Regions from separate parts of the Comamonas piscis genome, predicted to be linked through region 2. Evidence: predicted binding sites of a transcription regulator. Region 2 holds the regulator's gene; each other region holds the start of a gene.
What was found. Region 2 encodes NrdR, which represses ribonucleotide reductase genes. Its sites were predicted from a motif close to CACNANATNTNGTG; they were not measured.
Positions count from the first base shown of each region.

Region 1: the regulator NrdR is predicted to act here: its motif matches at 1,770-1,783, upstream of HS961_RS06605 (ribonucleoside-diphosphate reductase subunit alpha).
Region 3: the regulator NrdR is predicted to act here: its motif matches at 1,800-1,813, upstream of nrdA (class 1a ribonucleoside-diphosphate reductase subunit alpha).

Region 1 is NZ_CP058554.1:1,491,632-1,494,906, reverse strand. Features, by position in the region: gene HS961_RS06615 (sigma-54-dependent transcriptional regulator) at 1-822, shown strand, start outside; gene ampD (1,6-anhydro-N-acetylmuramyl-L-alanine amidase AmpD) at 834-1,457, shown strand; gene HS961_RS06605 (ribonucleoside-diphosphate reductase subunit alpha) at 1,866-3,275, shown strand, end outside.
Region 2 is NZ_CP058554.1:3,649,153-3,652,427, reverse strand. Features, by position in the region: gene HS961_RS16530 (CoA transferase) at 1-552, shown strand, start outside; gene aroC (chorismate synthase) at 601-1,704, shown strand; gene nrdR (transcriptional regulator NrdR) at 1,789-2,280, opposite strand; gene glyA (serine hydroxymethyltransferase) at 2,301-3,275, opposite strand, start outside.
Region 3 is NZ_CP058554.1:3,097,438-3,100,712, forward strand. Features, by position in the region: gene nrdA (class 1a ribonucleoside-diphosphate reductase subunit alpha) at 1-1,641, opposite strand, end outside; tRNA gene HS961_RS13945 (tRNA-Pro) at 2,138-2,214, opposite strand; tRNA gene HS961_RS13950 (tRNA-Pro) at 2,360-2,436, opposite strand; gene infA (translation initiation factor IF-1) at 2,546-2,794, opposite strand; gene HS961_RS13960 (EVE domain-containing protein) at 3,251-3,275, shown strand, end outside.

The DNA.
Region 1 (3,275 bases), 2.2 Mb from region 2:
CAGGACCGTGAAGGCTTTTTCCAGGCTGCCCATGGCGGCACCCTCTTCCTCGATGAAATCGGCGAGCTGCCGCTGTCCATGCAGGCCAAGCTGCTGCGCGCGATCCAGGAGCGCAAGGTGCGCCCGCTGGGCGCCCAGCAGGAAGAAGTGGTCGATGTACGCATCGTCAGCGCCACCCACCGGGACCTGGGCGCCGATGTGCAGACGGGGCGCTTCCGCCAGGATTTGTACTACCGCCTCAACGTCATCGACATCTTTATCCCGCCACTGCGCGAGCGCCGGGAGGATCTGCCCGCGCTGTGCCAGGTGCTGCTGGAGCGCATCGCCCATGAGAGCGGGCAGCCCGTGCCCCAGCTCAGCACCGAGGCCCTCCACGCGCTGGCCGGCCATGCGCTGCCGGGCAATGTGCGTGAGCTGGAGAACCTCTTGCTGCGCTCGGTGGCCCTGAGCGACAGCGGCCTGCTGCACATCGAGCCCGCCCGGGCCGATACCGCATCGCCGATGCCGGCACCTGCGCAGGCCATGGTCGCAGAGCGGGCGCCGGCCTATGTGCTGCCCACTGCGCCGCTGCTGCCGCCCGAGCCGCAGGCCACAGCCGCGGTACCCAGCAGCCTGCAGCGCTTTCCGCCGCCGCAGGATCTGCCCTCCGATCTCCAGGCCTGGCTCGATGCGATTGAGCGCGACATCCTGGTGCGCGCGCTGCAGGAGTTTGGTTTTAACCGCACAGCCGCCGCCAACCGCCTGGGCATCAGCCTGCGCCAGATCCGCTACCGCATGGAGCGGCTGCAGATCCACGACCCCAGCGATGGGGTACAGCCCTAGGGCCTGAGACCATGCCCAAGCCACCGGACACCCCTGCCCACCGCGCCCAGACAGCGCCCGATCCGGCGCTGTGGCAGGACGGCTGGCTGCGCACGGCCACGCACTGCCCCTCGCCCAATTTCGGCCCCCGGCCTGTCGGCGCCTCCACCGACCTGCTCGTCGTCCATTCGATCAGCCTGCCGCCTGGCATCTACGGCACGGGCGATGTGCAGCGCTTGTTTACCAACCAGCTCGACTGGGATGCCCACCCCTACTTCCAGAGCATTCGGGGCCTGCAGGTGTCTTCTCATTTCTTCATCAGCCGCCAAGGGGTGGTGTGGCAGTTTGTCAGTGCCGACCATCGCGCCTGGCATGCCGGCCAATCGTTCTGGCGCGGCCGGCCCCGCTGCAATGATGACTCCATCGGCATCGAGCTCGAAGGCCTGGAAGGCGAGACTTTTGAGCCGGCGCAGTACCAGAGTCTGGTGCAGCTGTGCCAGCAGATCCGCGCGCAGTATGCGATCGCCTATATCGCCGGCCATGAGCACATTGCGCCAGGCCGCAAGAACGACCCCGGCCCGGGTTTCAGCTGGCCCCGGCTGCAGCAGGACCTGGCCTGGCCGGCATCGATGTTTCCCGCTTCAGTCAATCTCTAAATCGGGCTATAGCCCACCCCACTAAACAGCCCGCTTTTTCGCGCATCGGCGTGCAATTCAAGGCATACGTGCCACAAAAAACACAGCATTTCTCCACACTTGAAAAATTTTTTTGCAAGTGGAATGCCTATGTTTTACGCAGGCTCGCAGCAGGGTTCCGCCAGAAAACACACGCACAGCGGTGGTTTGCCTGCGCAAAACACCACGCCATGCGCAGTGGCCACAGTATTGCTGCGCAGCATGGCACTTTGCGCTGCATACAAAATGCACAAGGCGCCATACACTACAGGTAGTGTCCAGCGCCCAATAAAACACTACATGTAGTGTGAGGCGGTATCAAGCGGCTCAGTGATACCGGCCCTCCGCAGCGCTGCTTCTCCTGCTTTTGCACACCACAGAGAGGACATCATGAGCGCTGCTTCGCTTTCCGAGCAACAGCCCACAGCGGCGGTTGGCTCGCGCACCCTGGATGGATTCACCGTCTTGCCGGACTACCAGATCATGCGGCGCAACGGCGCAGTGGTGCCTTTCGAGCCCCCCAAGATCACCACCGCCATCATGAAAGCCTTTCTGGCGGTGCACGGCAGCCAGGGCTCGGCGTCGGCCAGTGTGCGTGAAGTGGTCGAGAACCTGACCCACACGGTCGTGCGCGCGCTGATGCGCTCCCGCCCCAGCGGTGGCACCTTCCACATTGAAGACGTGCAGGACCAGGTGGAGCTGGGCCTGATGCGCGGCGGCAACCATGAGGTGGCCCGCGCCTATGTGCTGTACCGCGAGCGCCGCAACCAGGAACGCGCCCAACTCCAGGCGCAGCACACCCCCGCCCATGCCGCGCTGCGGGTGGTGGACCAGGGCCAGACGGTGGTGCTCGATGTCAAAAAACTCCATGACCGCATCGCCGCTGCCTGCCAAGGCCTGGGCCAGGATGTTGACCCCGCGCCCATCCTGCGCGAGACCCTGCGCAACCTCTACGACGGCGTCAACATGGACGAGGTTTTCAAAGCCTCCATCCTGGCCGCCCGCACCTTGATCGAAAAAGACCCGGACTATAGCTTGGTCACCGCGCGCCTGTTGCTGCACACCATCACGTTTGAAGTGATTGGCCAGGACGTCAGCAGTGCCGACATGGGCGCAGCCTATCGCCGCAACTTTCCCGACTTTATCGCGCAAGGGGTGGCGCATGCGCTACTCACGCCTGAGATGCTGGACTTCGACCTGCCCCGGCTGGCTGCCGCCCTGCAAGCCGAGCGCGATCTGCAGTTTGACTACCTGGGGCTGCAGACCCTGTACGACCGCTATTTTCTGCATCTGCGCCAGCAGCGCATCGAGTTGCCCCAAGCCTTCTTCATGCGTGTGGCCATGGGCCTGGCGCTCCAAGAGGAAGACCGCAATGCACGCGCCATCCAGTTCTACGAGCTGCTCTCGTCCTTCGACTTCATGTCGTCCACCCCGACCTTGTTCAACAGCGGCACCCTGCGCTCCCAGCTGTCCTCCTGCTACCTGACCACCGTCGCCGATGACCTGGGCGGCATCTACGATGCGATCCGCGAGAACGCCTTGTTGTCCAAGTTTGCCGGCGGCCTGGGCAATGACTGGACCCCCGTGCGCGCGATGGGCGCCCATATCAAAGGGACCAATGGGGAGTCGCAAGGGGTGGTGCCCTTTCTCAAGGTGGTCAACGACACCGCTGTCGCAGTCAACCAGGGCGGCAAGCGCAAGGGTGCCGTCTGTGCCTACCTGGAAACCTGGCATCTGGACATCGAGGAGTTTCTGGAGCTGCGCAAGAACACCGGCGATGACCGCCGCCGCACCCATGAC
Region 2 (3,275 bases):
GCCCATGTGCTGCTGCAAGGTTACAGGCCTGGCGCATTGGATGCGCTGGGGCTTGACCCGCAGTCTGTCGCCCGGCAGCGGCCCGGTATCGTATATGCCAGACTGTCCGCCTATGGGCGCAGCGGCCCCTGGGCCGACCGGCGTGGCTTTGATTCGCTGGTGCAGACGGTCTGCGGCATCAACGTGGCCGAGGGCCAGGCATTTGGCAGCGAGGGACTGCGGGCGCTGCCGCTGCAGATTCTGGACTACAGCGCGGGCTTTTTGCTGGCCTTTGGCATCCAGGCTGCTCTGTACCGGCAGGCGACGGTGGGCGGCAGCTGGCATGTGCAGGTGTCGCTGGCGCGGGTGGCGCAGTGGCTGCAGGCGATGGGGCAGCGGCCGGTAGCCGCTGCTTCAGCACAAACCGTCGTGCCGCCGGAGGCCTATCTGGAAGCAATGGACACCGGCTTTGGCCGCCTGCTTGCCGTGCGCCACAGAGCGGTGCTGCAGGGTCTGCCCAGTGGCTGGCCCCATGCCGGGCAGCCGCCCGGTAGCGACCAGCCCCGCTGGTGAGCCCTGCGGGGCTGTGTGGGGCGCTGGCATCAGTGATAATGGCGGGCTATGAGCGGCAATACCTTCGGCACCCTGTTTACTGTTACCAACTTTGGCGAATCCCACGGCCCGGCGATTGGCTGCGTGATTGACGGCTGCCCGCCCGGCATGGCGTTGAGCGAGGCAGATATCCAGCAGGATCTGGACCGCCGCCGCCCCGGCACCAGCAAGTTTGTCACCCAGCGCAATGAGCCCGACAGCGTGGAGATTCTCTCCGGCGTCTACGAGGGCAAGACGACGGGAACGCCGATTGCGCTGCTGATCCGCAATACGGACCAGCGCAGCAAGGACTACTCCAATATTGCGCAGAGCTTTCGCCCAGGGCATGCCGACTATGCCTACTGGCACAAATACGGCATCCGGGACCCGCGTGGAGGCGGTCGCTCCTCGGCCCGCCTGACGGCGCCCACCGTGGCCGCTGGTGCGGTAGCCAAGAAGTGGCTGAAAGAGAAGTTCGGCACCGAGTTCCGCGCCTGCATGCTGCAGGTGGGCGAAGTGGCCCTGCCGTTTGAGGACTGGGCGCATGTGCCCCACAACCCGTTTTTTGCGCCGGTGGCCGATGTGACCCGCTATGAAGACTATATGGATGCGCTGCGCAAGGCAGGCGATTCTTGTGGCGCGCTGATCCGTGTGCAGGCCAGCGGCGTGCCCGTCGGCCTGGGCGAGCCGCTGTACGACAAGCTCGACGCCGATATCGCCTACGCGATGATGGGCCTCAATGCCGTCAAGGCGGTGGAGATTGGTGCCGGCTTTGACAGCGTGGGCCAGCGTGGTACCACGCATGGCGATTCGCTCAGCCCCCAAGGCTTTCGCAGCAACAATGCCGGCGGCATTCTGGGCGGCATCAGCACCGGGCAGGACATCGAGATCCGCATTGCCATCAAGCCGACCAGCTCGATCATCAGCCCGCGCGAGTCCATCGATACCGAGGGCAACAGCACCGAGGTCATCACCAAGGGCCGGCACGACCCCTGCGTGGGCATCCGCGCCGCACCGATTGCCGAGGCCTTGCTGGCGATGGTGCTGATGGACCATGCACTGCGCCACCGCGCCCAGAACAGCGATGTGGTGCTGTCAGTGGGCCCGATTGCTGCTGAGGCACCGCAAGACTGACAAGGTGCAGGTTGGCTGGCTCCGTGGCTGGCCCCCCAATAAAAATGCGAACCCTGGGGTTCGCTTTTTGCATTTTTCGTGGGCTCAGTCTTTTTTACGGACGCCGTCTTTTTTGGGCTCCGGTGGCGGGGTGGTCACCTCGTCGACGATGGACTTGAATTGGTCAATGTCCTCAAAGCTGCGGTAGACGCTGGCGTAGCGGATGTAGGCCACCTTGTCGAGCTTTTGCAGCTCGGCCATGACCAGCTCGCCGATCAGATGGGTCTGCACCTCGCGGGCGCCCAAGGTGCGCAGCTTGTCTTCGACATGCTCCAGCGCCATGTCCACCTTGTCGATGGATACAGGGCGCTTGCGCAACGCCAGGCTGAAGGAGCCGCGCAGCTTGCTGCGGTCGTAGTCGATGCGCCGGCCATCCTTTTTAACGATCACCGGCAAGCTGACTTCGGGCCGCTCATAGGTGGTGAAGCGCTTTTCGCAGTTACCGCACTGGCGCCTGCGCCGTACAAAGCCGCCGTCTTCTGCAACACGGGTCTCCACCACCTGGGTGTCGGGGTGGCTGCAGAAGGGGCATTTCATAGGCGCGGGCGCGAGTCAGATTAGCGGTAGACGGGGAAGCGGGCGGTCAGGGCGTTGACCTTGGCGCGCACGGCAGCGATATTGGCCTCGTCACGCGGGTTGTCCAGCACGTCGGCGATCAGGTTGGCGGTCAGGCGCGCTTCTTCGTCCTTGAAACCACGGGTGGTCATCGCAGGCGTACCGATACGGATACCGCTGGTGACCATCGGCTTTTCCGGGTCGTTGGGGATGGAGTTCTTGTTGATCGTCATGTGGGCAGCGCCCAGCACGGCTTCGGCTTCCTTGCCGGTGATGCCCTTGGCGCGCAGATCGACCAGCATCAAGTGGCTTTGGGTGCCGCCGGAAATGATGCGCAGGCCGCGCTCGGTCAAGGTTTCAGCGACGATGCGGGCGTTGGTCTTGACTTGCTGGGCGTAGGTCTTGAACTCAGGCGCCAGCGCTTCCTTGAAGGCCACGGCCTTGGCTGCGATCACGTGCATCAGCGGGCCGCCTTGCAGGCCGGGGAACACGGCCGAGTTGATGGCCTTTTCGTGCTCGGCCTTCATCAGGATCACGCCACCACGGGGGCCGCGCAGGCTCTTGTGGGTGGTGGTGGTCACGATGTCGGCGTGGGGCACGGGGTTGGGGTACTCACCAGCGGCGATCAGGCCGGCGTAGTGGGCCATGTCTACCATGAAGATCGCGCCCACGTCCTTGGCCACCTTGGCAAAGCGGGCGAAGTCGATTTCCAGCGAGTAAGCGGATGCGCCAGCGATGATCAGCTTGGGCTTGGTCTCGTGCGCCTTCTTTTCCATGGCGTCGTAGTCCAGCTCTTCCTTGTCGTTCAGGCCGTAGGAGACGACATTGAACCACTTGCCGGAGATGTTCAGCGGCATGCCGTGGGTCAGGTGACCACCTTCGGCCAGGCTCATGCCCATGATGGTGTCGCCGGGCTTCAAGAAGGCCAGGAAGACAGCTTCATTAGCGGAGGCGCCGCAATGGGGTTGCACGTTGGC
Region 3 (3,275 bases), 550 kb from region 2:
TAGGTAGTACTGGATGGCTTCAAAGGTGCGGTGGGTCAGGCCATTGGCCGAACCGTCGGAGTAGCGCACGCCGTTCTTGGCCAGGTAGTAGGCGTAGTTGATCACGCCCACGCCTAGCGAGCGGCGCTTTTCGGTCGCGACGCGGGCAGCGGCCACCGGGTAGTCCTGGTACTCCAACAAGGCATCGAGTGCACGCACGATCAGGTCGGCCAGCTCTTCTAGCTCGTCGGTCGATTCCAGCGCGCCCAGGTTGAAGGCGGACAAGGTGCAGAGCGCGATTTCGCCATTCTCGTCCTTGATGTCTTCCAGCGGGCTGGTGGGCAGCAGGATTTCCATGCACAGGTTCGACTGGCGAACCGGCGCCACAGCCGGGTTGAAGGGGCTGTGGGTGTTGCAGTGGTCCACGTTCTGGATGTAGATACGGCCAGTGCTGGCACGCTCTTGCATCATCAGCGAGAACAGCTCCACCGCTGGCAGGGTGCGCTTGCGAATGGATTCGTCGTTCTCGTACTTGACGTACAGCTCTTCGAACTTGTTCTGATCGGCAAAAAAGGCCTCGTACATGCCAGGCACATCATGGGGCGAGAACAGGCTGATGTTCTGGCCCTTGATCAGGCGCTGGTAGAGCATGCGGTTGATCTGGATACCGTAGTCCAGGTGGCGGATACGGTTTTCTTCAACGCCACGGTTGTTCTTCAGCACCAGCAGCGACTCGGCTTCCAGGTGCCACAGCGGGTAGAACAAGGTGGCTGCACCACCGCGCACGCCCCCTTGCGAGCAGGACTTGACGGCCGACTGGAACATCTTGAAGAAAGGCAGGCAGCCGGTGTGCTGCGCTTCGCCGCCACGGATCTCGCTGCCCAGGGCGCGGATGCGGCCGCCGTTGATGCCGATACCGGCGCGCTGCGACACGTACTTGACGATGGCGCTGGTGGTGGCGTTGATGCTGTCCAGGCTGTCATCGCACTCGATCAGCACGCAGGAGCTGAACTGGCGCAAGGGCGTGCGCACGCCGGACATGATGGGCGTGGGCAGCGAAATCTTGAAACGCGAGACGGCATCGTAGAAGCGCTTGATGTACTGCAGGCGGCGGTCGGCTGGGTACTTGGCAAAAAGGCTCATTGCCACCAGCACGTACAGAATCTGCGGGCTCTCGTAGATGCGCTTGGTCACCCGGTTCTGCACCAGGTACTTGCCTTCGAGCTGCTTGACGGCTGCGTAGGAGAAATCCATATCGCGCCAGTGGTCGATAAAACCATTGATCTCGTCGTACTCTTCGCGGCTGTAGTCGGCCAGCAGGTGCGGGTCGTACTTCTTCAGCTCGGTGAGCTTTTGCACATGGTCGTAGAGGTGCGGCGGTTCGAACTGGCCAAAGGCAATCTTGCGCAGATGAAAGATGGCCAGGCGCGCTGCGACGTACTGGTAGTCGGGCGCGTCTTCAGAGATCAAATCCGCAGCGGACTTGATGATGGTTTCATGGATGGCATCGGTGCGAATGCCGTCATAAAACTGAATGTGCGACTGCAGCTCGATCTGGGAGACCGAAACATCGCGCAGGTCTTTGGCAGCCCAGTCAATCACTCGGTGGATTTTGTCCAGGTCGATAGGCTCAACGCGACCGTCACGCTTGGTGACTCTCATAGTGGTTGTCTGGTTCATTTGCGATGTTTCTAATGGGATAAAAGACGCAGAACCACCGGTGCGAGACGCAGCCGTCCCGCGCCAAAACGCGCCAGGCAATGCAGGCGCGTAAAGGCTGACGTGAGAGCTGAGAGGAAACCGGTGGGGAAAGCGGCGGACACTACATATGGTGTCTATGGGCTTGAGTGTACGCTACCTGTAGCGTTCTGTGCAGCAACCACATGGGCCAGATTTCTGCTAGGCAAGGCTGGATTCAGAGAAGAATGCAGCAAAATCAACGCGCATTGGATCGGTAAATATATGTATCCAGGACGGCACAGTCCCCGATCCTGGCAGGGGCATCGCGCTGCACTTTAGCTGGCCATCGCCATCTTGTTGTTCGTGCTCGGCAGCCACGGATTGCAGCGTATTCACTACTCGCCGTGAAGTTGGCTGAATACGGAGCACACAAATGAAAAACCTGCTGCACTTGCATGCAACAGGTTTTCAATAAGGATGGTCGGAGCGGTGGGATTCGAACTCACGACCCTCTGCTCCCAAAGCAGATGCGCTACCAGGCTGCGCTACGCTCCGACTAAGCCGCTATTGTATAACGTCTCGGACCCTGCAAAAGACAAAAATGATTACTTTGGCAACATTAAATCTGCGGGCACCATGGCGTGGCGCGAGCAAAACAAAAAACCTGCTGCACTTGCGTACAACAGGTTTTTAAATGGAATGGTCGGAGCGGCGGGATTCGAACTCGCGACCCTCTGCTCCCAAAGCAGATGCGCTACCAGGCTGCGCTACGCTCCGACTAAGCCGTTATTCTAACCAGGGTTTGGGCAGTGGTTTTTCGTATTTGACGATTTTTTTACAACTGCCCTGCTCGCACCAAGGCGCAACACTTGCTGCGCCCTAGCCATTAGCGCTGCGATGGCGCTGGGCCACGGCCAGGCAGGTGACGGAAAGTGATACGGCCCTTGCTCAAATCGTAAGGCGACATTTCCAGCGACACCTTGTCACCCGCCAGAATGCGGATGTGGTGTTTGCGCATCTTGCCGCCCGTGTAAGCAATCAGCTCATGACCGTTTTCCAGCTTCACGCGAAAACGCGAATCAGGCAACACTTCGGTCACGGAGCCTTGCATCTCAATCAGTTCTTCTTTAGCCATATAAGTCGACGAATCCTTGTCTAGTGGTGCATGCGCGAAAACAGATTCTCGCGATGCTGATCTGTGTGCCACCAGCAGCGGTGGCTTTCCTGGGCTCTGGGTATGTCCTTGCGGACCATGAACCCTGTCATCCCTTGCAATACAGATACGGCCCGAAATATTCGGTGCGTACCAGCCGCTCCAAGCCGCGCGGTGCCCGGCACCAGGCGCTCCCTGCGCTGTAAAAGCTTGCAAAGCTCTCTATTGTACTATGTACAGGGGATTTATGCGCAGCGCATTCATGCATAAACGGCGTAGCGTCTTCGCTGGTCCTTTCTTGTGCGTTAAGAGCGCATTGGCTGGTGCCGCTTGCCAGCGCCGCGGTAGCCGTTACCCGCACATCGCATCGGTTAGCATCACCCGCAAAGCGCCCTCGCCTTTCCCCTCCTCACAACCCAGCCCAAAAACCGCCCCACCATGAACGCTGCCCCCCGCTACTGGT